4 regions of the Streptomyces sp. KR80 genome follow, and region 2 is predicted to be linked to each of the others. Evidence: riboswitches for the same ligand, from Rfam matches in the RefSeq annotation. Region 2 holds a riboswitch; each other region holds the start of a gene.
What was found. A riboswitch is a leader RNA that binds a small molecule or an ion and turns the genes downstream of it on or off. The one in region 2 is predicted to bind cobalamin.

Region 1 (7,034 bases), on a different contig from region 2:
ACCCATCCGCTTGCGGGCGGCCATCGAGCCCGAGGCGTCCACGAGGAAGAGCACCAGGTTGCCCTCGCGCCCCTCGCGGACGGCCTGCCGCAGATCGTCGCGCCGTACGAGAAGTCCCGGGCCGCGGCGCCCGCGCGTGTGCTGGTGTGGCGCGGCCGCCTGCACGGTGGCCGTCAGATGCAGCCCGGTCAGCGCGCCCCGGGGCCGACGCGCCCCCGTCGTGCGCCCGTACGCCGTACGCCCCCGCGACCGCCGGCCGGCCGCCCCGTCACCCAGACCGGGAACGCTGAACGTCCGGGTCGCGAACGGCTCTCCCGGCGCCACGGCGGACTCGTCGCCACCGCCGGCCCGTCGCCCGCCTTCCTGGGATTCCTGGGCGGCGTCGGCCGCTGCCTCCGGGGCGTGCGGTTCCTGCCGTGCGCCGTCCGGGACTTCCTGCGCGCCGTCCGAGGTTTCCGGCTGCTCGGCCTCGGCCGGAGGTGCCTCGCGCGGTCGGGGAACATCGGGCGCGTCGGGAACATCGGGCGCGTCCGGACCGTCCTGCGGCGGCTGCCCTCCCCCCGGGCCGTCCGGTCCGCCCGGCTCCGGGTCCGGATCGTCGTCCCTGCCGAACTCCTCCAGCGCCTCGTCGAGTTTGTCCTCGTCCAGCCCCGGCGCATCGAAGGGGTTGCGCCGCCGCCGGTGCGGGAGTGCCAGCAGCGCCGCCTGCCGGACGTCCTCCTCCAGCACGTCGGTACGCCCGGCCCAGGCGGCCAGCGCGGTCGCCGTCCGCGCCGTCACGATGTCCGCGCGCATGCCGTCGACCTCGAACGCCGCGCATACGGCCGCGATCCGCCGCAGCGCCCGGTCCCCGAGCCGTACCGCGGGCAGCAGCGCGCGGGCCGCGGCGATCCGTTCGCGCAGCGCCGTCTCCTCATCCGCCCAGCGCGCCGCGAAACCGGCTGGGTCCTCGTCGTACGCGAGCCGCCGCCGGACCACCTCGACCCGCTGGTCCGGCTCCCGCGAGGCGGCGACCTGGACCGTCAGACCGAAGCGGTCGAGCAACTGCGGCCGCAGCTCGCCCTCTTCGGGGTTCATCGTGCCGACGAGCAGGAACCGCGACGCGTGCCGCACCGAGACGCCCTCGCGCTCGACGTACGAGGCCCCCATGGCGGCCGCGTCCAGCAGCAGGTCGACCAGGTGGTCGTGGAGGAGGTTGACCTCGTCCACGTACAGCACACCGCGGTGCGCGTCCGCCAGCAGGCCTGGTTCGAACGCCTTCTTGCCCTCCGACAGCGCTCGCTCGATGTCCAGCGCGCCGACCAGCCGGTCCTCCGAGGCGCCGACCGGCAGTTCGACCATCCGCGCGGCACGGGTGGTGCCCGGGCCGGACTCGTGCGGCCCGTCGGGGCAGGCCGGGTCGGGAGCGGCCGGAGCACAGGAGAAGCGGCAGCCCGGCACGACGTCCACCGAGGGCATCAACGCCGCCAGCGCACGTACTGCCGTCGACTTGGCCGTGCCCTTCTCGCCGCGCACGAGCACACCGCCGACAGCCGGGGAGACCGCGTTGAGGAGCAGCCCCAGCCGCAGGTCGTCCATGCCGACGATCGCGGTGAAGGGGTAGTGCGGAACATGTGCGGTCGTGGTCATGCGGCTTCCATTCCCTCTCTCCCAGCGGCCCGGCGGCCGTGGAGTGCTCCGCTGTCCGAAGCGTTCGTGGCGCGTGTCATGGTGCTCCAGGTGCGATGAAGGGCAGACCGGACGGAACGCCTTGCTCGATCAGCCGCAGCAGACCGTCCGTGTCGGCGTGTTCCTCGATCAGGTCTCCGAGCCGGTCCAGCTGCTCCTCGCGCAGCGCTCCGAACGAGGTGTCCGGGGCCGGGACGAAGCGGCGCCCGGCCGCCTTCGCCACCCGGCGCAGAAAGGCCCGGCGGAAGCCGTCGCTCTCCAGCGAGCCGTGCCAGTGGGTGCCCCAGACGGCCCCCCGCCGGCAACCGTCGAGGAACGCCTCGTCCGCTGCGCCGACATCGGCCACCCCGTGGTGGATCTCGTAGCCCTCGACCCGCTCCCCGAACGCCTCGCCCACCGGCCGCGCGAGGGTCTTCTCGGCCGCGAACCGGACCCGTACCGGCAGCAGTCCGAGCCCGTCCACCGCCCCCGCCCGGGACTCGACCTCGTCCTCGATGCGCTCGCCGAGCATCTGGAAGCCGCCGCAGACGCCCAGCACCGGCCGGCCCTCCGCGGCCCGCCGGAGCACCGCGTCCGCGATGCCGCGCTCGCGCAGCCACGCCAGCGCCCGCACGGTGCCGCGGGTCCCGGGGAGCACGACCAGATCGGCGTCGGCCAGCTCTTCGGGCCGGTCCACGAACCGCACCACCACACCCGGTTCGGCGGCCAGCGCGTCGACGTCGGTGAAGTTGGACATCAGCGGCACGGCGGCGACGGCGACCCGCAGCACGTCCTCGCCGAGCGGCGGAGCGACCGACGACTCCCGGACCGCTCCCCGCATCGAGATGTGCAGCCCGTCCTCCTCGTCGATGCCGAGCCCGTGCGCGAACGGCAGCACGCCGTAGGTGCGCCGCCCGGTCAGCCCGCGCAACATCTCAAGACCCGGCTCCAGCAGGGACGCATCGCCGCGGAACTTGTTGACCAGATACCCGGCGACGAGCGCCTGGTCCTCCCGGCTGAGCAGCGCGGTCGTGCCGAAGAAGGACGCGAAGACGCCGCCCCGGTCGATGTCCCCGACCACCGCGACCGGCAGTTCCGCGGCCCGCGCGAGGCCCATGTTGACGATGTCGGTGCGCCGCAGATTGATCTCGGCCGGGCTCCCCGCTCCTTCGCAGATCACCGCGTCATACCTGCCCCGCAGCTCCTCGAGGCACTCCAGTACGGTGCCGAACAGCTCCTCCTGCCGCCCCTTGTACGGCGTCGTCCCGGCGGATACGGCGTCCGGTTGCGGCGTCGTGGCGGGCCCGGGCCTCCCGGATCCGCCGGTCCCCCCGAAGTACCCGCGGGCGCTCAACTCGCCCACCGGCTTGCCCAGCAGTACGACCTGGCTGCTGCGGTCGCCGCCCGGCTTGAGCAGCACGGGGTTCATCAGCGCCGTCGGTTCGATTCGCGCGGCCGCCGCCTGCATGGCCTGCGCCCGGCCGATCTCCGCACCTTCCCGTGTCACAAAGGAGTTCAGTGACATGTTCTGTGCCTTGAACGGCGCGACGGAGATGCCCTTGCGGGCCAGCCACCGGCAGATCCCCGCCGTGACGACGCTCTTCCCGGCGTCGGACGTGGTCCCCGCAACCAGCAGACCGCCGCCGCGGCGACCACGGACCTTCCCTCCAGCTACTGCTGGGAGATGCCCCCAGCTCATACGCTCCCCTCCCCAGCGGGTGACGTGCCCCTACCCGCGGGGCGCGCGGCGCGTTCCGTCAGGCGGCCCACGATCAGGCGTCCGGCGGCGCACGCCGCCAGTGCGAGCAGACTGACGCGCCGTGACAGTCGCACCGCGCGCTCGATGTCCGGGGTGTCCACCGGCCGGTTCTCCGCACCAAGTACGGGCCGGTGTTCGACCCGGCCGCCGTAGGCGAGGGTGCCGCCCAGGCGGACGCCCAGCGCTCCCGCGAACGCGGACTCGACCGGCCCGGCGTTGGGGCTCGGGTGCTCGCGCGCGTCTCGGCGCAACACCCGCCCGGCTCCTCGCCGGTCCGGCCCGGCCAGCACCGTCAACACGGCCGTGAGCCGCGAACCCGGATAGCCCACCACGTCGTCGAGCCGGGCCGAGGCCCAGCCGAAACGGCGGTGGCGAGGCGATTTGTGGCCCACCATGGCGTCCAGCGTGTTGACGGCGCGGAAGCCGGCCAGGCCCGGCACTCCCGCGACGGCGCCCCACACCAGCGCGCCGACGACGGCGTCGGAGGTGTTCTCGGCCACCGACTCCACGACGGCCCGTGCGATCTGCTGCTCGTCGAGGGACTGGGGATCCCGGCCGCACAGGTGCGGCAGCCGCTCGCGCGCCGCTTCGATGTCCTCCGCGGCCAGCGCGGCGCCGATGGCCCGTGCCTCACGCCCCAGGGATGTGCCGCCCAGCACCGCCCAGGTGGCGACCGCCGTCAGCGAGGCCACCGCCGCGGGGGAACGGCGTACGGCGCGCTGCAGCCCGGCGGCGACCGCCACCGCGCCGCCCGCGCAGACGGCGGCGTACAGCGCCCCGTACCCGCGGTGGTCGTGCCACAGTCGGCGCTCCGCGGCGGCCGCGGCGCGCCCGAACGCGGCAACGGGGTGCCCGCGCCGGGGGTCGCCCACGACGAGGTCGCAGACGAAGCCGAGCGCGGCGCCGCACACGAATGAGGTGTGTTCGGCAGGCATCGGCTCAGACCGCCGTCGTGCCTCGGCGTGGACACCGCGTCGTGCCGCGGCGTGGACAACGACCACGGGATGACGTACGGACGGCTTGTGACGTGCGGCGGCAGCCCGGCATGGCGACATGTCCTCACTCAGGGTCCGCGCCCTGGCTCGACGTACCGGCGGTGAGAGTCTCCTGGCTCCCGGATCGGCGCTCACGAGGCGCGCCAACAGGGCTCACGGCGTCACGGGTCGATGGCCCTCGCCCGGCTCTGCGTTGTGCTCGTCGCGCGCAGCATCGCTGCCGCTGCCCCCGGGACTTCGGCCGGGGGACCTCCACAACGCCGTACCGGACTTGGTCTCGACCCGCTCCTTCATCCGTGTTCCCGGTCGGTGCGCCCCTCCCCGGCCTTCCAGCCCGCAGGACGGGCCGTGACGTATCGGGTGGGGGAGCGCTCCTCGGTGACAGTGGCGGGACCGCGCCGGATTCGCACCGGCTTCCTCTCCTGCCGCCGTTTGGCGTCGGCAGTCCACCACGCCCCGCGAAGGCCCGTCAACTTGCCTGTGACCTGCGAGAGGAGAGTGTGCCCAGACACACAACGACGGCCCGCGGGGTGGGAGACACGGGTGGTGTCTCCCGCCCCGCGGGCCGTGGCCCCGGATCCGTCGTCAGGCGACGATCAGGTGGAAGCCGTACGCGATGGCGGCCGCGCACAGCGCGAAGCAGGCGTATCCGCCGGTGCGCGCAAGCAGCGTGGCGGCACCGGTCGCGGCGCTCGTGCCGGTCGTGTCGGCACTGCCGTCGGTGTGTGGCCGTGGCTTGCGAGAGGTGCCGACGATGCCGAGGGTGAACAGACCCACGACCCCGACGGTCACCACGAGGCTGACGCCGAAGACCTGGCCGAGTGCTACCCAGTCGATGTTCATGAAAGGAGGGTTCCTTAGCTAGGCCGTGACCTGGACGGTGGCGGGCTGGGACTCGCCGACGGGGTCGGGCTCGGCGCGCTCGTCGGGCTCGGCGGAGACCGGGGCGCCGACGGGGGGCGGGGAGACCGCCTGGATGGCGGCGGTGACGACACCCGCGGGCTCCACGTCGTTGACGTTGGTGTGATCGACCGGCTTGCGCCGCGAGGCAATCCAGATCGCGGCGCAGGCGACGAGGGCCAGCACGGCGACGGCGGTGACGCCCGCTGTGCCCTGCTGTGCCAGCAGGGCGGCGGCGCCGCCGACCAGCCCGGCGGCCGGCAGGGTCAGACCCCAGGCGGCGATCATCCGGCCCGCGGTCGACCAGCGCACCACAGAGCCCTTGCGGCCCAGGCCCGCGCCCATCACCGAGCCGGAGCAGACCTGGGTGGTGGAGAGTGCGAAGCCGAGGTGGGAGGAGGCCAGGATGGTCACCGCGGCGCCGGTCTGGGCGGCGAAGCCCTGCGGCGGCTGGATGTCGGTGAGGCCCTTGCCCATGGTGCGGATGATCCGCCAGCCACCCAGGTACGTACCGAGGGCGATGGCTATGCCGGCCGAGGCGATGACCCACAGCGGCGGGTCGGCGTCCGGGGCCAGCGCGCCGCCGGTGATCAGCGCCAGCGTCATCACACCCATGGTCTTCTGCGCGTCGTTGGTGCCGTGGGCCAGGGAGACCAGGGCGGCGGAGGTGATCTGGCCGGCTCGGTAGCCCTTGGCGGTGGCCTCCGGGTCCGCGTGCCGGGCCGCGCGGTAGGTGAACCGGGTGGCCAGCATGGAGGCGAGGCCGGCGACGACCGGCGCGGCGAGGGCCGGGATGAGGATCTTCATGACGACCTCGTCGCCATGGACGGCACCGAAGCCGACCGAGGCGACGGTGGCACCGATCAGGCCTCCGAAGAGGGCGTGCGAGGAACTCGAGGGGAGGCCGGCGAGCCAGGTCAGCAGATTCCAGACGATCGCGCCCACCAGACCCGCGAAGATCACTTCGGGCTGGATCCCGGTTTCGTCGATGATGCCCTTGGAGATCGTCGCGGCGACCTCCACGGAGAGGAACGCGCCGACGAGGTTGAGGACCGCCGACATCGCCACCGCCGTCTTGGGCCTGAGAGCCCCGGTGGAGATGGTGGTGGCCATGGCGTTGGCGGTGTCGTGGAAGCCGTTCGTAAAGTCGAACACCAAGGCCGTGATGATCACGATCCCGATGAGAAGCGTGATGTGTTCCATTCACCCAGGCAATCAGTTCGAAGGTCAGTGGCGTTGCGACCGTAGGGACACGGGGTGAACGGAAAGTTAACGGGAGGGGGTGTCCAGGTGCTGCTATGTGCCGGGGTCCGTACAGGCCGCGATGGAAGGATGCGTTCCGGCCCCAGGGCGGGGGTGCCCGCCTGGATCTCGTTCCTGCCCGGTGCCCTCGCTCCGCCACCCGGCTGTGGTGCAGATCACCGGCCGCCGTTCAGGTCTGCCGGATACCTGTCGCTGAACCCCGTGCTCCATGCCACCCCTTCCGGCCGGGTCGTGTCGCGCGCTCGAGCCGCAGGCACTCCTGACAGGTCCGGGCACACCGGGGCCTGTCAGGATCGGCAGCGGAGGTGAGGACACATGGGTGAGGACATGGCGGAGCGAACCCCATCGGCGTCCCGTGGGCCCCAAGAGTCCCGACAGCCGTCTGAGGACCTGGTACCGGCCTGGGCCGAACTGGTGGCCACGGCGCGTCGGACCGTCGCCGACGGTCTGGTGGTCGGCACCTCGGGCAA
Region 2 (7,034 bases):
GCTGCCGTGAACGCGAAGTGCCGCTGATCGTCTACGCGCAGACCGGCAGCGCGGTGGCGCGGGCCTTCCTGGGCGCCGGCGTGACCGCACTGTCCGCAGAGCCCTTCCCCTTCTCGCAGTTCAGCGCCGAACCGACCGTCCTGTACCGCTACCGCGTCGAGAGCGGCTCGTGACGGCGAGCACCCGCCAGGCCGTACCCGGTGCCGGTGAAGTCAGCACCGGCACCGGGCATGCCTCCTGCCACCACGGGGAGATCCTGCAGGGCGTCTTCCTCGACGAGTGCGGGCGGCGCTGCGCCGGGCTGGTCACCCTGCCCATGACCGGCCTGGGCACGCACGCCGAGTTCGTACGCCGACCGGGCACTCCGCCCGAAGACGTGTCGGTGACCCCCGGCGACCGTACGAAGGCTCTGGGCGCTGCGGTCCTCGCCCTCGAGGAGCTCGCCGCCCTGCAGCGCCAGGAGCCGCCGTGCGGTGGGGAGTTGCGGCTCAGCGGCGACATCCCCGTGGGGATGGGGATGGGCTCTTCCAGCAGCGATGTCATCGCCGCGGTGCGCGCGGTCGCGGACGCCTTCGGCCTGCGGTTGCCGCCGGAGACCATCGCACGCCTGGCGGTGCGAGCCGAGCGGGCATCCGATCCGCTGATGCTCGACGGTCGGCCCCTGCTGTTCGCCCAGCGGGAAGGACGCGTACTCGAAATGCTCGGCGACGCGCTGCCGCCGGCCGTCGTGGTGGGCTGCACCCTGGGCGGAGGCAGGCCCGTGGACACGCTGTCCCTTCCCGCCCGCGCGTACGACGACGAGGACGTGCACGCTTACGAGCACTTGCGTTCCCTGCTGCGGCGGGCGATCGCCGAGGCCGACCCAGCGCTGCTCGGGCAGGTCTGTACCGAGAGCGCCCGGTGCGGTCAACGGCTGCTGAAGCACGAGGAGTTCGACGCCCTCAGGGACATCGTCGGACGCGTCGGCGCCGTCGGGCTGCAGATCGCGCACAGCGGCAATGTGGCCGGGGTGCTCTTCGACCCCGCGGCTTCCGGTCTGAGGCGCCGGCTGCGGCACTGCGTACGCGCCCTGGACAGCAACGGCATCCCCGTCACCTGGACCTTCACGACCTTCACCACCAGCGAGGAATTCCTGAATGGACGAGCACATCGCGGAATCGATCGGCCGGCCGGACCTGATACGCCTCGACGACCGGCTCATCTGTCTCCGCTTTGAAACCATGAAGGTCGTCTCCGCCCTTGCGGCGGTACGGCACCTGATCGACACCGGCGTCGTACGGCGCGGCGACACCCTGCTGGACAGCTCCAGCGGCATCTACGCGTACGCCCTCGCCCTCGCCTGCCACCGCTACGGCATGCGTTGCCACATCGTGGGCTCGACCACCGTCGACCACACCCTGCGCACCCAGCTCTCCGTACTCGGCGCGCACCTCGAGCAGATGGACCCCTGCAGCGATCTGAAACTCGACCAGAAACGCCGCGTGGAACGCATCCAGGAAATCCTGCGCGAGCACCCCGACTACCACTGGATGCGCCAGTACCACGACGACATCCACTACCTCGGCTACCGTGCCGTCGCCGAACGCATCCGGCAGGAGACCGACACCGACTGCCTCACCGTTGTTGGCGGAGTGGGATCCGGCGCCTCCACCGGAGCCCTCGCCCGGTACCTGCGGGAATGCTCACCCGGGGTCGAGCTCGTCGGTGTCCAGCCGTTCGGCAGCATCACCTTCGGCAGCGAGCACGTGTCCGACCCCGAGATCATCATCGCCGGAATCGGCAGCTCGATCCCCTTCGCCAACGTGTCGCACACCCTCTACGACACCGTCCACTGGATTGCCTTCGACGCCGCTCTCGCCGGCAGCGTCGACCTGCTGCGCCGACACGCGGTCTTCGCCGGACTGTCCACCGGAGCCGCCTACCTCACGGCCCGATGGGAACGAGGCCGTGATCCGCACCGGACCGTCCTTTTCATCGCCGCCGACACCGGCCACCGGTACGTGGACTCGGTCTTCGCCCGCCACCACGAAGCGGCGCGCGTCGAAGACCTCGCACCCCGCGCCGTATCGACGCTGGACCACCTCGCCCTCCCGTGGTCCCGTATGAGCTGGGAACGCGCGGCTGCACCCGCCACGGCCGCGGCGTAGCCGCCGCACCTGCCCGGCCCAGGGAACCCCGCGCAACTCACCGTCCGGCATGTGGAAAGTGGCATCGGGCCCCTGGTCCAGCGCCTAGGCTGGCCGACGCAGCTGGTTCGCCCTGCCCTCCCCATGGGGGTACCTCCCAGCGGTAGCTGGGGGACTTCGCCATGGGGGACTCGGCAGGCGCGTCGTAAGAGGGAACCCGGTGGGAATCCGGGACTGCCCCGCAGCGGTGAGCGGGAACGACCGCCGTCATACGCACTGGACCCAGGCGGGTCCGGGAAGCGACGGCCAGTAGATGCCTCGTGCCTCACGAGGCGTGCCCGCGAGTCCGAAGACCTGCCACTGCCCGTGCGCGACCGCGCGCGGAGATCCCGGTGACCTCGAGGGCGGGTTGGGGCGCCCCCGGACGAAGTCTGGGGGAGTACGTCATAGGCGGGCACGTATGCACGAACGACGGCACAAGCGATGTCGTCCGCCCCGTCTGCCATCCCTTCGCGCCTTCGTCTCCCCTTCCGGGATCGCTTCATCAAGAGCTCGCGAAGGAGAGTTCCGTGACCAGCAAGTCCGCAGCCGCGGCAGCACGGGCCACCGTGTACGGCTACCCCCGCCAGGGCCAGAACCGAGAACTGAAGAAGGCCGTCGAGGGCTACTGGAAGGGCCGGGTGAGCGCCGCCGAACTCCGGCAGACCGCCTCCGAACTGCGCGCCACCACCTGGCGTCGACTCGCCGACGCCGGTATCGACGAGGTCCCGACCGGCGACTTCTCGTACTACGACCACGTCCTGGACACCACCATGATGGTCGGCGCGATCCCGGCCCGTCACCGCGCCGAGGTCGAGGCGGACGCCCTGGACGGCTACTTCGCGATGGCCCGCGGCACCCAGGACGTCACGCCGCTGGAGATGACCAAGTGGTTCGACACCAACTACCACTACCTGGTTCCGGAACTCGGCCCGGACACCATCTTCATCGCCGACTCCGCCAAGCCGGTCGCCGAGCTCAAGGAAGCCCTCGCGCTCGGCCTGACCGCGCGCCCGGTTCTGGTCGGGCCCGTCACCTACCTGCTCCTCGCCAAGCCCGCCCCAGGGGTCGCGGCCGACTTCGAGCCGCTGACACTCCTGGACCGACTGCTTCCCGTGTACGCGGAGGTGCTGGCCGACCTCCGTTCGGCAGGCGCGTCGTGGGTGCAACTGGACGAACCTGCCCTCGTCCAGGACCGCACTCCGGCCGACCTGAACGCCGCCGCCCGCGCCTACCGCGAACTCGGCGCCCTCACCGACCGCCCGAAACTGCTGGTCGCCTCCTACTTCGACCGGCTCGGAGAGGCCATGCCGGTACTGGCCAAGGCCCCCGTAGACGGGCTCGCCCTCGACTTCACCGGCCCCGCGGCCGCCAATCTCGACAACCTCGCCGCCGTCGGCGGCCTGCACGGCAAGCGCCTGGTCGCGGGCGTCGTCGACGGCCGCAACGTCTGGATCAACGACCTCGAAAAGTCACTGTCCACCCTCGCCACGCTCCTCGGCCTCGCCGACCGGGTCGACGTGGCCGCATCCTGCTCACTGCTGCATGTCCCGCTCGACGCCACCGCCGAACGCGCCATCGACCCGCAGATCGCCCGCTGGCTGGCCTTCGCCGGCCAGAAGACCGCCGAGATCGTCGCCCTGGCACGCGGGCTGTCCCAGGGCACCGACACCATCGCGGCGGAACTGGCCGCCAACCGCGCCGACCTCGCCTCCCGAGCGGACTCCGCACTCGCCCACGACCCGGCGGTCCGCGCCCGCACCGCCGTCATCACCGACGCCGACAGCCGCCGCTCCCAGCCCTATGCCGTGCGGGCCGCAGCCCAGCGTTCCCATCTGCGCCTGCCGCCGCTGCCCACGACCACCATCGGCTCCTTCCCGCAGACCACCGACCTGCGCACCGCCCGCGCCGACCTGCGCGCCGGGCTCATCGACACGGTCGCGTACGAGCAGCGGATCGAGGCCGAGATCCGCGAGGTCATCTCCTTCCAGGAGAAGACGGGCATCGACGTCCTGGTGCACGGCGAGCCCGAACGCAATGACATGGTCCAGTACTTCGCCGAACAGCTCACCGGCTACCTCGCCACCCAGCACGGCTGGGTCCAGTCCTACGGCACCCGCTACGTCCGCCCGCCGATCCTGGCCGGCGACATCTCCCGCCCCGAACCCATGACCGTCCGCTGGACCCGCTACGCCCAGTCACTCACCAACCGGCCCGTCAAGGGCATGCTCACCGGCCCGGTCACCATGCTCGCCTGGTCCTTCGTCCGCGACGACCAGCCCCTCGCCGACACTGCCCGCCAGGTCGCCCTCGCCCTGCGCGGCGAGGTCAACGATCTGGAAGCCGCGGGCACTTCGGTCATCCAAGTCGACGAACCCGCGCTGCGCGAGACCCTGCCGCTGCGCGCCGCCGACCACTCGGCGTATCTGGCCTGGGCCACCGAGGCGTTCCGCCTGACCACCAGCGGCGTGCGGCCCAACACCCAGATCCACACCCACATGTGCTACGCCGAGTTCGGCGACATCGTCGCCGCCATCGACGACCTCGACGCCGACGTCATCAGCCTGGAGGCCGCCCGTTCCCACCTGCAGGTCGCCCGCGAACTCGCCGAGGCCGGCTACCCGCGCGAGGTCGGCCCCGGCGTGTACGACATCCACTCCCCGCGCGTCCCCAGCGCGGTCGAAGCGACCGCCCTGCTGCGCAAGGGCCTTCAGGCCATTCCGGCCGAACGGCTGTGGGTCAACCCCGACTGCGGCCTGAAGACCCGCGGCTGGCCCGAGGTCCGAGCATCACTGGAGCACCTCGTCACCGCCGCCCGAGACGTCCGCTCCACACTGCCCGATAACGAATCCTGAGCACACGGAGGGCCGTTGCCAGCGCACGCGCTCGCAACGGCCCTTCCCCTCGCAGAGCGGAAGAACGTCCGTGACCAGGCGCAAGGCGACGCGGCACGTCGCCCGGTCTCAGGATGCGTTGCTGGAGGCGGGGCCGGCCGGATCCGGCGGGCGCCGGGTGGAAAGACGATCAGCGTCGGGAAGGGACGCACCCGGATCGTGCGTGCTGCTCTCCGAAGGCTGACGGCCGACCCGCGAGGCACCATGCTGCTGCATCTCGTGAAAATCCTCGACAACCGGGAAGTCGCCGCCCGCGTCGACCCGCCCGCGCCGACGGGGGTCGTTTCGGTTCCATGCTGCTTCGCAGCGAAGTTTCTCGGAAGTGTCGTATCGAGCCGTCCGCCGATCGTCTTGCTGGTAGGAGGCCCAATCGGGCAGTGCTGCTGTCCCTGGTCCCGCCGAGTACCTTGCCGCCGGAGTGCCCGGTGGCGCGAAGCGCGTCCCCACCAGGAGGAAGATCAAATGACTACCAAACCGAAGCCGATTCCGGATCGGTACCGCCGGGTCACGCCCTGCCTCACTGTTCAGGGCGGAGCCAAGGCCCTCGAGTTCTACGCCGAGGTGTTCGGGGCGAGCGAGCGCATGCGCTTCCCCGGTCCCGGCGGGACCATCGCCCACGCAGAGATCCAGATCGGGGATTCGGTCGTCATCGTCGAGGACGAGTCACCGGAGCGGGGGACCAAGGCGCCGCCGCCCGGTGGTGTTGCCGGCTCTCCCTCCTTCCTGTTCATCTACGTGGAGGACGTGGACGCCGTCGTTGCGCGAGCCGTGGCCCTTGGCGCGAAGCTCCAGCGGCCGCCCCAGGACCAGTTCTACGGCGACCGGGACGGCTACATCGTGGACCCGTTCGGGCACGGATGGACCGTGGCGTCGCACGTGGAGGACGTGGAGCCCGAGGAGATGATGCGGCGGATGGCCGAGCTGCAGAACCAGGCCCAGGCGTAGCCGTGCACTGGGCCAGACGGCCGGTCCGGCTCGACCCGGACGAACGGCTGCGGCTGATCTTCACCTGCTGCCACCCGGCGCTGCCCCGGCAGGCACAGATCGCGCTCACCTTGCGGGTCGTGTGCGGCCTGACCACCGCCCAGATCGCCCGGGCGTTCCTGGTGCGCGAAACGACCGTTGCGCAACGGATCACCCGCGCCAAGCGAAAGATCACTGATGCCGGAATCCCGTATCGGATTCCTGATGACGATGAGCTGGGCGCCCGCCTGACCGAAGTCCTCGCGGTGATCTACCTGCTGTTGGCTACCTGTCCACCGCCGAGCAGGCGCAGTCACGCGATCTCGTCGACGACGCCGAGTGGCTGGCGACCCTGCTCCACCAGCTCATGCCGACCGAGCCCGAGGTGGCCGGCCTGCTCGCGTTGATCCGGCTGCACCGCGCCCGCGCAGCCGCCCGCTTCGATTCCAAGGGCGGGCTGGTGCTGCTGCAACACCAGGACCGGTCCCTGTGGGACCGGGAGGCGATCGCGGAGGCGGCACGGCTGCTGACCGGTGCCGCCATGCGGCAGCGTCCCGGCCCGTACCAGCTCCAGGCCGCGATCGTCGCCTGTCACGCCGAAGCCGGATGCTGGGGGGACACCGACTGGGAGCAGATCGTGCTCCTGTACGACATGCTGCTGCACCTCGCACCGTCCCCCGTCATCCGCCTGCACCGGGCGATCGCCCTGCGCTATACCTCAGGGCCCCAGGCCGCCCTGACCGAAGTGGACCGTCTCGCCGCCGAGTTGGACCGCTACCACCTGTACCACGCCACTCGCGCTGATCTCCTGCGCGAGCTCGGCCAACCGGACCAGGCTCGTGCCGCTGACCGGCTCGCCCTCGAACTGACCGCCAACCCCGCAGAACAGGCGGTACTCCAGGAACGCATCAGCTGGACCTAGCCCCGGCGTTGGCCCGTGCGACGCACGGCCTGACCCACGCCCGGCTGGTCCCCGGCGGACCCCATGGCCGCAGCATCCGGCCATCCGGTC
Region 3 (7,034 bases), on a different contig from region 2:
TGGGATGACGGGGGCGGAGGCGAAGCGGCCCGCACCTCCCCCCGGGCAGGTACGGGCCGCCTCCGTGCGGCGTGCGGTGAAGCCGGATCAGAAGTCGTCGTCGAAGCCGACCGAGCCCTCGACCGCGACCTGATAGGCGGACGCCCGGCGCTCGAAGAAGTTGGTCAGTTCCTGGACGTTCTGCAACTCCATGAAGGAGAAGGGGTTCTCCGAGCCGTAGCGGGTCGGCAACCCCAGGCGGTGCAGCCTCTGGTCGGCGACGCACTGCAGGTACTCCCGCATCGATTCGGTGTTCATGCCCCGCAGACCGTCGCCGCACAGATCGCGGGCGAACTGCAACTCGGCCTCGACCGCCTCCTCCAGCATCGCCGTGACCTCCTTTCCCAGGTCCTCATCGAAGAGGTCCGGCTCCTCTTCGCGGACGGTGTCCACGACGGAGAAGGCGAAGTCCATGTGCATGGACTCATCCCGGAAGACCCAGTTCGTGCCGGTCGCCAGGCCGTGCAGCAGACCGCGCGAGCGGAACCAGTAGACGTAGGCGAAGGCGCCGTAGAAGAACAGGCCCTCGATGCACGCCGCGAAGCAGATCAGGTTGAGCAGGAAGCGTCGGCGGTCCTGCTTGGTGCGCAGCCGGTCGATCTCCTCCACCGAGTCCATCCACCGGAAGCAGAACTGGGCCTTCTCCCTGATCGAGGGGATGTTCTCGACCGCGGCGAAGGCGGCCGCGCGGTCGTCCGGGTCGGGGAGGTAGGTGTCCAGCAGCGTCAAGTAGAACTGGACGTGGACGGCCTCCTCGAAGAGCTGCCGGGAGAGATAGAGCCGGGCCTCGGGGGAGTTGATGTGCTTGTACAGGGTGAGCACCAGATTGTTGGCCACGATCGAGTCACCGGTCGCGAAGAAGGCGACCAGGCGGCCGATCAGATGCTGCTCGCCCGGGGAGAGCTTGGCGAGGTCGGCCACGTCCGAGTGGAGGTCGACCTCCTCCACGGACCAGGTGTTCTTGATCGCGTCGCGGTAGCGCTCGTAGAAGTCCGGATAGCGCATCGGACGCAGGGTCAGCTCGAATCCCGGGTCGAGAAGGTTTTTGAAGCCAGAGTTGTCGGCGCGGAGCGCCGTCGTTGAGGGGCGGTGGTCGGCGGGGTCCCCCATGCCGAAGGCCAGGGGAGGGTGGGCGCTCATTACTGGCATGCCTCGCAGGACTCGGGGTTCTCAAGGGAGCAGGCGACGGCGTCCGCAGCTTCGCTCACCTGCTGTACTGGGGGTCCCCCCGCCGCAGGCAGGGGGCGAATCGTGGGAGCGCCCGCGGCTCGGGCGATCCTCGTCGCCGGGCGGGAACGCAGGTAGTACGTCGTCTTCAGGCCCTTCTTCCAGGCATAGGCGTACATCGAGCTGAGCTTGCCGATGGTCGGCGCGGCCATGAAGAGATTCAGCGACTGGCTCTGGTCGAGGTACGGCGTACGGGCCGCCGCCATGTCGATCAGTGTCCGCTGCGGGATCTCCCAGGCCGTCCGGTACAGCCGCCGTACGTCCTCGGGGATCCAGGTCAGCTCCTGGACCGAGCCATTGGACTCCCGCAGGGCTTCCCGAGTCTGCGCATCCCAGCCGCCGAGCCGCTTCAGCTCCTCCACCAGATAGGAGTTGACTTGGAGGAACTCGCCGGACAGCGTCTCGCGCTTGAAGAGGTTGGAGACCTGCGGCTCGATGCACTCGTACACGCCCGCGATCGAGGCGATCGTCGCCGTCGGCGCGATGGCCAGCAGCAGCGAGTTGCGCATGCCGGTGGCGGCGATACGGGCGCGCAGCGCGTCCCACCGCTCCGGCCAGTACGACTCGGCGGCGGCGCCGTCGAAGTGGTCCGGGTGCAGCACGCCGCGCGAGGCCCGGGTCGAGGACCAGGCCGGGTGCGGGCCGTGCCGCTCGGCGAGGTCGCAGGAGGCTTCGTACGCCGCCAGCATGATGCGCTCGGCGATCCGCGTGGAGAGCTCTGCCGCCTCGGGGGAGTCGAAGGGCAGCTTCAGCTGGAAGAAGACGTCCTGGAGGCCCATCACGCCGAGCCCCACCGGCCGCCAGCGCTCATTCGACGCCGCGGCCTGCTCGGTGGGGTAGAAGTTGATGTCCACGACCCGGTCGAGGAAGGTCACGGCCGTACGGACCGTGACGTCCAGCCGCTCCCAGTCCATCGCGTCCGCCCCGTCGCGGACGTCCTTACGCACGTGGGCGGCGAGGTTGACGGAGCCGAGGTTGCACACGGCGGTCTCGCCGTCGTTGGTGACCTCGAGGATCTCGGTGCAGAGATTGGAGGAGTGGATGACCTTGCCGGGCTCGGCGGTCTGGTTGGCGGTGCGGTTCGCCGCGTCCTTGAACGTCATCCAGCCGTTGCCGGTCTGGGCGAGGGTGCGCATCATGCGTGCGTAGAGCTGGCGGGCCGGGAGCCGCTTCCGCGCCAGGCCCGCGGCCTCCGCCGCTCGGTAGGCGGCATCGAACTCCTCGCCCCATAGGTCGACGAGGTGCGGGACGTCCGCCGGAGAGAACAGGGACCATTCGGCGTCCGCGTCGACGCGGCGCATGAACTCGTCGGGGATCCAGTGCGCGAGGTTCAGGTTGTGGGTGCGGCGCGCATCCTCACCGGTGTTGTCGCGCAGCTCCAGGAACTCCTCCACATCCGCGTGCCAGGTCTCCAGATAGACGCAGGCCGCGCCCTTGCGCCGGCCGCCCTGGTTGACCGCGGCGACCGAGGCGTCGAGGGTGCGCAGGAACGGCACGATGCCGTTGGAGTGCCCGTTCGTGCCGCGGATGAGCGAACCGCGGGCCCGGACGCGGCTGTACGGCAGGCCGATGCCGCCCGCGTGCTTCGACAGCCGAGCGACCTGGTGGTAGCGGTCGTAGATCGAGTCGAGCTCGTCCAGGGGGGAGTCCAGCAGATAGCAGGAGGACATCTGCGGGTGCCGGGTACCGGAGTTGAAGAGGGTGGGGGAGCTGGGCAGGTAGTCGAGGCGGCTCATCAGCCGGTAGAGCGCGGCCACCTCGTCGACCGCACGGTCACTGTGGTCCTCCGCGAGCCCGCAGGCCACGCGCAGCATGAAGTGCTGTGGCGTCTCGATGACGTGACGGGTGGTGGGGTGGCGCAGCAGATAGCGGCTGTGGAGCGTGCGCAGCCCGAAGTAGCCGAAGCGGTCGTCGGCCCCGTCGGCGAGCGCGATCTCGACGAGGGTGTCGAGCCGAGTGGCGTGGGTGCGGACGAACTGCGCGGTGCCATCGGCGATCAGGCCTTCGCGGTGGCCGACCTCGACCGAGGCGGAGCAGGAGACTCCGCCCTGACCTGCGGCCTCGTCCGCGATGGTACGGGTGAGCAGGCGCGCCGCGAGCCGCGAGTACTCGGGGTCCTCGGAGATCAGACCGGCCGCCGCCTCGGTTGCCAGCTCCCGCAACCCGGCCTCGTCGGAACCAGCGTGGCGGCCGCGGAGGGCCGCGGCGGCGACCCGGCCCGGCTCGGCATGGGGCAGGTCGGCGGTGAGTTCGGTCAGGGTGCGCAGCAAGGCGGCGCCGGGTCCGTCGGTGGTGGCTGGGTTCTCGGTGACCACGGCGGGCTCAGTGACTGCGGCGGGCTGGGCGACGGACTCGCGTGACGCAGGGTCTGCGGGCGCGATGGTCACGTGGTGCTCTCCCTCGATCGGCTGGGGGCCGCACGAGGGGGGTGCGCGACGGGCGCATACGGGCGTGGATCACCCGGGCAGGGCGAGCGGCACACCGCGCAGCGTCCACCGGCCCAACCCGCGAGGCCCGGACGACTCGTCACCCGGCTCGGTCGAGCCGGGCACACCGTCGGCAGGTCCTCGGACTTGGGAATGCGCATACGCGCATGACTACACCGTTGCGGGACAGTTCCGGATTCGCACCGGATTCCCCTGCGACGACAGCGAGCACGAGCATACATCTTGTGCTGCGTGCCGTGCCCACCCCTATATCTTGTGTCGTAGGTCAAATGCGCTGGGGCGCCGGGGGCGTTGGGTCACGCGCCGGTGCCCGCTCCACGAAACCATCGGGCCGCCGCCCAAGGACTCGGGGCGGCGGCCCGTATGCCGCACGGACGCGGCGTCGCCGAGCGCGTTCAGCAGCAGCGGAAGCCCTCGCGCGGATCGGCCTCCCGGGCGTCGGTGCGCTGTCGCTCGAAGTCGCGCCGGCTCAGCACCTCTGCCTCGGGGTCGTGGGCCCGGGCGTGGGCGACGTACCGGCCGTACGTCGCCTCGCCGGACGCCTCGCGCCAGAACCAGCGGATGCGGCCGGCGATCTTCCGGACGCCCTGCAGGGTCCTCACGGCTGGGGCTCCCGCTCCCGGCCCGCGTCCCCTTCGCCGGCCACGGCACCGGTTCCCGCGCCGACTCCCGCGCCCACCAGCTCCGCCTTCTCCTCCTTGGTCGGGAAGAGCCCGGCGGGGGCCACGATCTTCGACTCCTCGTACGGGGCTTCGTGGAGCGTGACGCTCTGCGGGTTGCGGATCGCCCGGTAGCAGACCCGGCCGGCGTCGGCGATCACCACGACGATAAGGATCGCGAAGAGCGCGGCGAGCACCCCGTCCACGGTGGCGTTGGTGACGACGGTGTGCATGTCGTCCATGCTCTTGGCAGGGGGCAGCACCTTTCCCGCCTCGATGCCCTCTTCGAAGATGGACCGCTGCTGGAAGAAGCCGACCCGGGGGTCGTCGGAGAAGATCTTCTGCCAGCTGGCGGTGAGCGTGACCGCGGCGTCCCAGGCCAGCGGAACCGCCGTGACCCAGGCCCACTTGATCCGCCCGGACTTCACGAGCAGTGTCGTGCAGACCGCCAGTGCGACCGCGGCCAGCAGCTGGTTGGCGATGCCGAAGAGCGGGAAGAGCTGGTTGATGCCGCCCAGCGGGTCGTGCACACCGACCCACAGGAAGTAGCCCCAGCCGCCGACCACGACGGCGCTGGCGAACCATACTCCCGGCTTCCAGCTGACCTGGCGGAACGGCTTGTAGACGTTGCCGAGCATGTCCTGGAGCATGAAGCGCCCGACCCGGGTGCCCGCGTCCAGCGTGGTGAGAATGAACAGCGCCTCGAACATGATCGCGAAGTGGTACCAGAACGCCTTGAGCGAAGCGCCGCCGACCACCGCGGAGAAGATCTCCGACATGCCGAGCGCGAAGGTCGGCGCACCGCCGGTCCTGGAGAGCAGACTCTGCTCCTCGACCGACTTCGCCGCTGCCGCCAACTCCTCGGGGGAGATGGTGAATCCGAGGTTCGCGACCGCCTGTGAGGCCGACTCGACCGTGCCACCGATCACGCCCGCGGGGGAGTTGACCGCGAAGAACAGGCCGGGGTCGATGATGCAAGCCGTGATCATCGCCATGACGGCGACGAACGACTCGGTCAGCATGGCGCCGTAACCGACCATCCGGATCTGCGTCTCCTTCTGGATCATCTTCGGGGTGGTGCCCGAGGAGACCAGGGAGTGGAAGCCGGAGAGGGCGCCACAGGCGATGGTGATGAAGACGAACGGAAAGAGGGACCCGGCGAAGACCGGTCCGTCACCGCGCGTGGCGAACTCGGTCACCGCGTCCATCTTCAGCGTCGGCGCGGCGAGGAGCACGCCCAGGGCCAGCAGGGCAATCGTCCCCACCTTCATGAAGGTGGACAGATAGTCGCGCGGCGCCAGCAGCATCCAGACCGGGAGGACGGAGGCCAGGAAACCGTACGCGGCCATCCAGATGACCAGGGTGCCCGGCTCCAACGTGAAGGTGTCGGCGAGCGAGGACTCGGCGACCCAGCCGCCCGCGACGATGGCGAGCAGGAGCAGCGCCACGCCGATGGCGGAGACCTCGGTGACCCGGCCGGGCCGCAATACGCGCAGATAGAAGCCCATGAAGAAGGCGATCGGGATGGTCATGCCGATGGAGAAGACACCCCACGGCGAATGCGCCAGCGCGTTGACGATGACCAGCGCCAGCACGGCCAGCAGGATGATCATGATCGCGAAGACCGCGATCAGGGCGGCGGCACCCCCGAACGGCCCGATCTCGTCGCGGGCCATCTGACCGAGCGAACGGCCGTTGCGGCGCATGGAGAAGAACAGCGTCACCATGTCCTGCACGGCACCGGCGAAGATCACCCCCACGATGATCCAGATGGTGCCGGGCAGATACCCCATCTGCGCGGCGAGGACCGGACCGACCAGGGGACCCGCCCCCGCGACCGCCGCGAAGTGATGCCCGAACAGCACCCGTCGGTCCGTCGGATGGAAGTCGACGCCGTTGTTGAGCCGTTCAGCGGGCGTGGCTCGGGTCTTGTCGACCTTGAGGACGCGGTGCGCGATGAAGCGCGCGTAGAACCGGTACGCGATGGCGTACGAGCCGAGGGCGGCGGCGACCATCCAGGCGGCCGACACCTCCTCGCCCCGGGAGAGGGCCAGTACGCTCCAGCCGGCCGCGCCGATCAGGGCGACGAGGGCCCAGATCGCGACCGTTTTCGGGGAGAGGCTGCGCTGGGCGTCTCTGGCTGGCGCTGGCTCTGACATGGCGAAGTCTCCCGTCCCTGGCGCTGATCCGTGCATAACGCGCTGGAAATCTAGGTCAACGCTTCGCCAGTCGTCACTACCCGTCCGCATACCGGTACGGACACGGTTGTGAAACCCCCAGGTCAGCCAGGGGGGATCAGGCCCGCGGGGACGGTCACTCCTGGGGTCGCTGGAGCCGTGCGACGAACTTGTAGCGATCTCCGCGGTAGACGGAGCGCACCCATTCCACCGGATTGCCGTCCGCGTCGAGCGAGTGCCGGGACAGCATCAGCATCGGCAGCCCGACGTCGGTGCCCAGCAGCCCGGCCTCGCGCGGTGTGGCCAGGGAGGTCTCGATGGTCTCCTCGGCTTCTGCCAGGTGGACGTCGTAAACCTCGGCGAGGGCTGTGTAGAGGGAGGTGTACTTGACCAGGCTGCGGCGAAGGGCGGGAAAGCGCTTTGCCGACAAATGTGTTGTCTCGATCGCCATCGGCTCACCGCTCGCCAGCCGCAGCCGCTCGATG
Region 4 (7,034 bases), on a different contig from region 2:
GCAGCGGGCAGCAGCCCTTCCTGCGTACGGTCGGCCATCACCCCACCCCCTGCATACCGCGGCGGCTGCGGACCAGGATGGTGATGACGACCGGAGCCCCGAACAGGGACGTGATCGCGTTCAGCGGCAGTACCGCGTCCGTGCCCGGAGGCTGACTGAGCAGCGCACAGGCCAGAGCCAGACACGCCCCCGCGAACATGGCCCCGGGCACCAGCACCCGATGGTCCGAGGTGCCCAGCGCGATGCGCGTCAGATGCGGCACCGCCAGTCCGAGAAAGGCCACCGGACCGCAGAACGCGGTGGCGGCCCCGGTCAGCAGCGACGTGCCCAGCAGGGCCAGGTCCCGGCTGCGCCGCACGTTCAGTCCCATGGTGCGGGCGTAGCCCTCACCCAGCATCAGGGCATTGAGCCGCTTGGTGATCAGCAGGGCCGCGGCCAGGCCGGCGCCGACCACCGGCAGCATCACCTGCAGGTCGGGCCAGGTGGTGGCGCTGAAGCTGCCCAGGCCCCACATCACGAACTGCTGGGCGTGCTCGGGGCGTGCGTAGACGAGCATGACGCTCACCACCGCAGTCGCGGCCGAACCGATCATCACGCCGATGACCAGGAGCGTGACCGCCGAGCGCACCCAGCGCGAGAGCACCAGCACCAGCGCAAGTACGCAGGCGGCCCCGAAGGCCGCCGCCACGACGACGCCGACGCGTCCGGCACCCGCCAGGTTCCCGGTGAAGCTCCCGGCGACGCCGCCGGTGCTCACCACGACCGCGGCGACACCCATGCTGGCGCCGGAGCTGACGCCGAGGGAGAACGGGTCCGCGAGGGCGTTGCGGAAGAGCGTCTGCATCTGCACGCCGGCCACGGCGAGTGCGGCGCCCACGGCGACCGCGGTCACCGCGCGGGGCAGCCGCACCTCTTCGACGATGACCCGCCAGCGAGGGTCGGCTCCGGCATCGCCCAGCAGGACCCGTACCACCTCGGTGAGCGGGACACGGTACGAGCCGAGCGCGATCGCGAGGACGAACAGGACCACGGTGCCCGCGGCCAGCCCGCCCAGAACCAGCGCGCGCCGCCGCCCCGTTGCCGACGCCGCCCGTGCTGCGGCGGCCCCGGCGCCGTCGCCGACCGCCGGGACCGGCGGGTGCGGAGCAGTGGTCCTCACGCTTTGGGCACCTTCTTGTAGAACGTGAAGGTGTGGCCCGGGGCCGCGTCCGGGTGCAGGATCGCGAACAGGTCGGCGAGTACCAGGTCGGGGCGGATGACGCCGCGCTCGTAGAAGTCGTTGCCGCCCTCGGGGCTCAGGGCTTTGGTGTTGGACCACACCTGTCCGTCGCGGGCGGCGGTCAGCTTGCCGTAACGGCGGTCCGCCTTGGTGGCGTCAGTAGTCGACTTCCACGACTGGTCCACCAGCCACGTCGGCGCGTCACCGCCCTTGGCGAAGACCGCTTCGAAACCGAGTTGCAGGTTGCCCGTCCCCTTGGTGCCCGCCCACGGGTAGGTGCCACCCGCATCCTTGATCAGCTTGCCGACGTAGGAGCCACCGGAGGCCATGTTCCACGTGCCCTGATACATGGTGCCCGGCAGCACCTTCGCCGCCTTTCCGGCCTTCGCGGCCTTGGCGGCGACCTTGGTGTAGTCCGTCTCGATGGCGTCGAAGACCGCACCGGCGCGCCGCTCGGCGCCGGTGAGGGCGGCCATGGCCTTGATCCACTCTGCCCTGCCCAGGGGAGTGGACTCCAGCCACTCCGCGTTGGCGACAACGGAGATGCCCGCCTGCCGCAGCTTGGGGTACTGCGGATCGTCCGTGCCCTGGGTCATCAGCACATCCGGCTGGGCCGCGATGACCTTCTCCGTCGCGATCGTGCGCTCCGGCGCGTACTCACTCACCCGGCCCGACTTCACGCGCTTGCGTACCTCGGCGGAGGTGACGAACGAGCCGTCGGCAACGCCGGTGAGAACGTCCAGGGTTCCCGTCTCGGTGAGCAGGGGCAGATGCGTGGTGGACGCGGAGTACAGGCTCTTGATCGGCGTGGTGATCTGTTGCGCCTTCGCCAGGTCGCCGCTGAGTTTCGGCTTGGGCGCACCGCACTTGACCAGGACGTACGACTCGGGCTTCCCCTTGGGGTAGGGCTCCTTGACCGTGAGGACCTGGTAGCTCTTCTCGTATCGGAGGGTGAAGTTCTTCGCGTGCCGCACCTTGGACTTGACGGGGAAGTAGTCCTTCGCCGGGTCGAAATCGTCAGTGCAACCCCGGCCCTTCCCGTGAGCCGTGGTATCCGCTGAGCGGGGTGCCGTGTCGTCACCGCAGGCGGTGAGGGCGAGGCCGACGACGACAACGGTCACCGCAGCCAGCGTGCGGCGACGAGGCATGACTGGTCTTGTGGGCATGACTGCTCCTGGCAGGAAGGAAACCGCACGGGCCGTCCCGGCGCGGGCAAAGGGCAAGGCGCCCCGACGGGCCGTAGGGCTGAGAAGGAGATCCGTCGGCGGTGAATCAGCGGGCGGATCAGAGTCTGCGGAGGCGCGACGCGCCCGCCCCGGGGCGGGCGTCGCACGGCGCAGTGGCCGCGTTGTGCGGACAGCCTTGCGGACAGCCAACAGCAGATCGCTGCGCGGAGATGGCGGACATACGGATGCCACCGGCCTCTCTCGGGGAGTTCCGCCCCGGACGTCGAGGTGCGACGGCGTGAGTCTCCTGACTCGGGGTCAACGCTTCCCCGGCCTTCCCGCCCGCTACGGGGCCGTGGCCGTGTCGGGGTCGCTCCCCACTCACAGTGGCGGTACCGTGCCGGAATCCCACCGGCTTCCTCGTTCCGCCGTCGCCTAACGAGGCCAAGAATCGCAGACGCACGGGCCGCCCCGCCAGACGCCCTGCCTGTGCGGAACGGCACACGCGGCGCGACGTGAGTGTCAGCGTCGGGCGGGCGGGGCGGTCGGCGTCTCCCACGCGCGTGAATAACGGCGGGCATCCGGGCCCTTCGGGTCCCGGCTGCGGTACACCACGTACGGCCGGACCAGATAGCCCAGCGGTGCGCTGAACACGTGCACCAGGCGGGTGTACGGCCAGATCGCCAGCAGGGCGAGTACGACGAGATTGTGCACCTGGAAGCTGATCGGGACGCCCGTCATCAGTTCCGGCTGCGGGTTCAGCGAGAACAGGCTGCGGAACCACGGCGCGACGGTGGCGCGATAGTCGTAGCCGCCGCCGATGAGGTTGTCGCCGACGGTGTTCAGCATCCCGGTCGCGATGGCGGCGGTCAGCAGCGTGTACATGATCTTGTCGTTGGTCGTGGTGGCTTTGCGCACGGCGGGCACGGTGATCCGGCGGTAGAGCAGAATCGCCAGGCCCGCGACCGTGGCCAGCCCGGACAGCGTGCCCGCTGACACCGAGAGGACGTGGTACGCCCCTTCCGAGACGCCGACGAACTCGGTCCAGCTCGCCGGGATCAGGATGCCCATCGCGTGCCCGCCGATCACCGCCAGCAGTCCGAAGTGGAACAGCGGGCTGCCCAGCCGCAGCAGCCTGCTCTCGTAGAGCTGCGAGGACCGCGTGGTCCAGCCGAACTGGTCGTGCCGGTAGCGCCAGATGTGCCCGAGGACGAAGGAGGTGAGGGCCACGTACGGTATGGCGAGCCAGAGCAGGGTGATCACCGGCGTCCTCCCAGCTCGGGCTGCGTCATGGGATCCATGGCGAACGGCTCCAGACCGACTTCTTCCTCGGGCGGGCCCTGTGCGGCCAGTTCGGCGATCCGGCGCCGGTCGGCCGTGCCCAGCTCGGGCAAGGTCGCACACACCGCCTCGAGTACGTACGTATATGGCGACCCGCCGTCCACCAGGGACAGCCGGAGCAGTTCCACGACGGCTCGGTGCTCGACGAGCAGCCGCCGACCGGACGTGGGGTCGACGGTCGCGGCGAACTCCAGCACCACGGCGAGATGGTCGGGGAGTTCGTGGTCGCCAAGCGTGACACCTGCCGTCTTGTAGGCGTGCTTGAACCGCAGCAGCGCCATGCCACGCTTGCGGGTGTCGCCGTAGGCGTAGTAGGTCAGATGCAGGCAGCTGCGACGGCGCAGGTCGAAGGTCTCCACATAGTGCGCGGCCAGGTCCATCGGCGACATCCGGCGAGCACTCTCGACGAACGACACTAGCGCCGGACCAGCCGGCGCGGGCACGGACCCTGCCGCTGCCGCCATCTCCTCCAGCAGGTTCAGCCTCTGGCCGGTCGGATAGTCCAGCAGCAGACCGGCGATCCGCCACACGATCCGCCGCTGCCGCTCGGACAGGTGCTGGGCTGCCGCGTTCCCGGTCCCTCGCTTGCCCACCCGGAGCGGGCTCATCGGACGCCCTCCGTCGCGGGGGCCTGCTCGGTCTGCTGACCGTCGTCAGGGGAGCCGCCCCGTTCCTGTTGGGCCGGGAACAGGCCGTCGGTGCGCTCGCCGTCCCAGTTCAGCAGGTTGATGCGGGTCCGCTTGTCCTCGGGCGCCGCGCCGTTGGTGTCGGTGAGGTGGAACTTCTCCGCCATCGCATCGAACGCGGTCATGCCAGGACCGCCGTCGCCGTCCAGGCTGCACCCCGTGGCGATCGCGTCCAGCCGGTGCGCGTCCGCGCCCGCGCCGCTGGGGATCACGTACCGCTCCTCGTACTTGGCGATCGCCAGCAGCCGGTACATGGCCTCGACCTCGTCGGGCGTGAGCCGCACCGACTCGGCGATCTCCGGCGTGGTCGGCTCGCCCAGGTTGATCCGGCGCATGTGCGCGCGCATCGCGGCAAGGCGTTGCAGCGAGGCACGCACCGGCCCGACGTCGCCCGCGGTGAACAGCTCCGCCAGGTACTCCACCGGGATGCGCAGCGCGTCGATCGCGCCGAAGAGGTTGCCCGCGTCCTCGCCGTCATGTCCGGTCTCGGCGAGCACGTCCACCACCGGCGAGAGCGGCGGCACGTACCAGACCATCGGCATCGTGCGGTACTCCGGGTGCAGCGGCAACGCGACCTGATAGTCGACGATCAACCGGTAGACCGGTGAGTTCTGTGCCGCCTCGATCCACTCGCTCGAGATGCCCGCCCGCTCGGCCTCCGCGACCACCCGCGGGTCGTGCGGGTTGAGGAACACGCCCAACTGGGCCGGGTAGAGGTCCTTGTCGTTCTCGACCGAGGCCGCGTCCAGCACCGCGTCGGCGTCGTAGAGCAGCACGCCGATGTAGCGCAGCCGCCCGACGCAGGTCTCCGAGCAGACAGTCGGGATGCCGACCTCGACGCGCGGATAGCAGAAGGTGCACTTCTCGGCCTTGCCGGTCTTGTGGTTGAAGTAGATCTTCTTGTACGGGCACCCGGTGACGCACTGCCGCCAGCCGCGGCAGCGGTCCTGGTCGACCAGGACGATGCCGTCCTCGCTGCGCTTGTAGATCGCACCGGACGGGCAGGACGCCGCGCAGGACGGGTTGAGGCAGTGCTCGCAGATCCGCGGCAGGTAGAACATGTACGTCTGCTCGAACTCGAGCTTCACCTGCTCGGACACCTTGGCCAGCAGCGGGTCCCGGCCGATCTGCTCCGGACCGCCGCCCAGGTCGTCGTCCCAGTTGGCTCCCCAGGTGACCTTGGTGTCCTCGCCGGTGATCAGCGACTTGGGCCGGGCCACCGGCGTGGTGTCCGACGGCGGCGCGGACAGCAGGTTCTCGTAGTCGTACGTCCACGGCTCGTAGTAGTCCGACACGGTGGGCAGGTCCGGGTTGGCGAAGATGTTCAGCAGTCGCTTCAGCCGGGATCCCGTGCGCAGCCGGAGCTTGCCGCGCTTGGACAGCTCCCAGCCGCCCCGCCACTTGTCCTGGTTCTCGTACTGGCGCGGATATCCCTGCCCCGGCCGGGTCTCCACGTTGTTGAACCAGACGTACTCGACACCGCCGCGGTTGGTCCACGCCTGCTTGCAGGTGACGCTGCAGGTGTGGCAGCCGATGCACTTGTCCAGGTTCATCACCATGGCCAGCTGTGCCATGACCTTCATCAGTACCGCACCTCCTGGCCCCTGCGCCGGATGGTCGTGACCTCATCGCGCTGATTGCCGGTCGGGCCGTGGTAGTTGATCGCGTACGACTGCTGGGCATAGCCGCCGATCAGGTGCGACGGCTTGATCATCAACCGGGTGAGCGCGTTGTGGATGCCGCCGCGTTTGCCGGTCTTCTCGGTGCGCGGCACATCGACCGCGCGGTCCTGGGCGTGGTACATGAACACCGTTCCCTCGGGCATCCGGTGGCTGACGATCGCCCGCGCGACCACGACCCCGTTGCGGTTGACGGCCTCGATCCAGTCGTTGTCCTTGACGCCGATCTTCGCCGCGTCCACATCGGACATCCAGATCGCCTGCCCGCCCCGGGACAGCGTCAGCATGTGCAGGTTGTCCTGGTAGGCGGAGTGGATCGACCATTTCGAGTGCGGAGTGAGGTAGCGGACGGTCACCCCGGCGTCCCCTGTGGCGCCGACGACGGGTTCGGCGAACAGCGCCGTCATGTCCAGCGGCGGCCGGAAGACCGGCAGTTGCTCACCGAGTTCGAACATCCAGTCGTGATCGAGGAAGAAGTGCTGCCTGCCCGTCAGCGTGTGCCACGGCTTGAGCCGCTCGGTGTTGATGGTGAACGGGGCGTAGCGCCGGCCGCCGGTCTCGCTGCCGGACCACTCCGGTGAGGTGATCACCGGCACCGGGCGGGACTGGGTGTCCGCGAAGGTGATCCGCTTGCCCTCGTTCTCGGCCGCGAGGTCGGCGAGCTTCGTGCCGGTGCGCCGCTCGAGAGCGTGGAAGCCTTCGGTGGCGAGCCTGCCGTTGGTGGTGCCGGACAGCGCCAGGATCGCCTCGGCCGCATGGGTGTCCTTGGCGAGCTTCGGCCTGCCCGCGGCGACCCCGGACGGGACGGCACCGTTGACGCCCTTGAGGTGGTCGACCTCCGCGTCCGGGTGCACCGTCACGCCCTTCGTGGTCAGACCGAGAGTGTCCACCAGCGGGCCGAGCGCTGCCATCTTCTCAGCCACAGCCGCGTAGTCACGTTCGA

Region 1: it holds a riboswitch for cobalamin, as region 2 does, so the genes downstream of both, ACTWQI_RS10870 (cobalamin biosynthesis protein) here and metE (5-methyltetrahydropteroyltriglutamate--homocysteine S-methyltransferase) in region 2, are expected to answer to the same signal.
Region 3: it holds a riboswitch for cobalamin, as region 2 does, so the genes downstream of both, ACTWQI_RS17025 (ribonucleoside-diphosphate reductase subunit alpha) here and metE (5-methyltetrahydropteroyltriglutamate--homocysteine S-methyltransferase) in region 2, are expected to answer to the same signal.
Region 4: it holds a riboswitch for cobalamin, as region 2 does, so the genes downstream of both, ACTWQI_RS26435 (ABC transporter substrate-binding protein) here and metE (5-methyltetrahydropteroyltriglutamate--homocysteine S-methyltransferase) in region 2, are expected to answer to the same signal.

What each region holds. Positions count from the first base shown of each region.
Region 1 covers NZ_JBQQCD010000005.1:294,006-301,039, forward strand. Annotated here, with positions in the region: gene ACTWQI_RS10860 (putative cobaltochelatase) at 1-1,629, opposite strand, end outside; gene ACTWQI_RS10865 (cobyric acid synthase) at 1,706-3,346, opposite strand; gene ACTWQI_RS10870 (cobalamin biosynthesis protein) at 3,343-4,341, opposite strand; cobalamin riboswitch at 4,693-4,818, opposite strand; gene ACTWQI_RS10875 (hypothetical protein) at 4,987-5,244, opposite strand; gene ACTWQI_RS10880 (inorganic phosphate transporter) at 5,263-6,504, opposite strand; gene ACTWQI_RS10885 (class II aldolase/adducin family protein) at 6,880-7,034, shown strand, end outside.
Region 2 covers NZ_JBQQCD010000004.1:57,414-64,447, forward strand. Annotated here, with positions in the region: gene ACTWQI_RS07830 (Rossmann-like domain-containing protein) at 1-173, shown strand, start outside; gene ACTWQI_RS07835 (GHMP family kinase ATP-binding protein) at 170-1,216, shown strand; gene ACTWQI_RS07840 (pyridoxal-phosphate dependent enzyme) at 1,137-2,147, shown strand; cobalamin riboswitch at 2,294-2,502, shown strand; gene metE (5-methyltetrahydropteroyltriglutamate--homocysteine S-methyltransferase) at 2,696-5,020, shown strand; gene ACTWQI_RS07850 (VOC family protein) at 5,522-6,004, shown strand; gene ACTWQI_RS07855 (sigma factor-like helix-turn-helix DNA-binding protein) at 6,007-6,429, shown strand; gene ACTWQI_RS07860 (DUF6596 domain-containing protein) at 6,366-6,944, shown strand.
Region 3 covers NZ_JBQQCD010000010.1:190,362-197,395, forward strand. Annotated here, with positions in the region: gene ACTWQI_RS17020 (ribonucleotide-diphosphate reductase subunit beta) at 88-1,149, opposite strand; gene ACTWQI_RS17025 (ribonucleoside-diphosphate reductase subunit alpha) at 1,179-3,653, opposite strand; cobalamin riboswitch at 3,808-3,930, opposite strand; gene ACTWQI_RS17030 (CstA-like transporter-associated (seleno)protein) at 4,109-4,315, opposite strand; gene ACTWQI_RS17035 (carbon starvation CstA family protein) at 4,312-6,531, opposite strand; gene ACTWQI_RS17040 (GntR family transcriptional regulator) at 6,686-7,034, opposite strand, start outside.
Region 4 covers NZ_JBQQCD010000025.1:36,213-43,246, reverse strand. Annotated here, with positions in the region: gene ACTWQI_RS26440 (iron chelate uptake ABC transporter family permease subunit) at 38-1,159, opposite strand; gene ACTWQI_RS26435 (ABC transporter substrate-binding protein) at 1,156-2,385, opposite strand; cobalamin riboswitch at 2,671-2,839, opposite strand; gene narI (respiratory nitrate reductase subunit gamma) at 2,908-3,648, opposite strand; gene narJ (nitrate reductase molybdenum cofactor assembly chaperone) at 3,645-4,334, opposite strand; gene narH (nitrate reductase subunit beta) at 4,331-5,995, opposite strand; gene ACTWQI_RS26415 (nitrate reductase subunit alpha) at 5,995-7,034, opposite strand, start outside.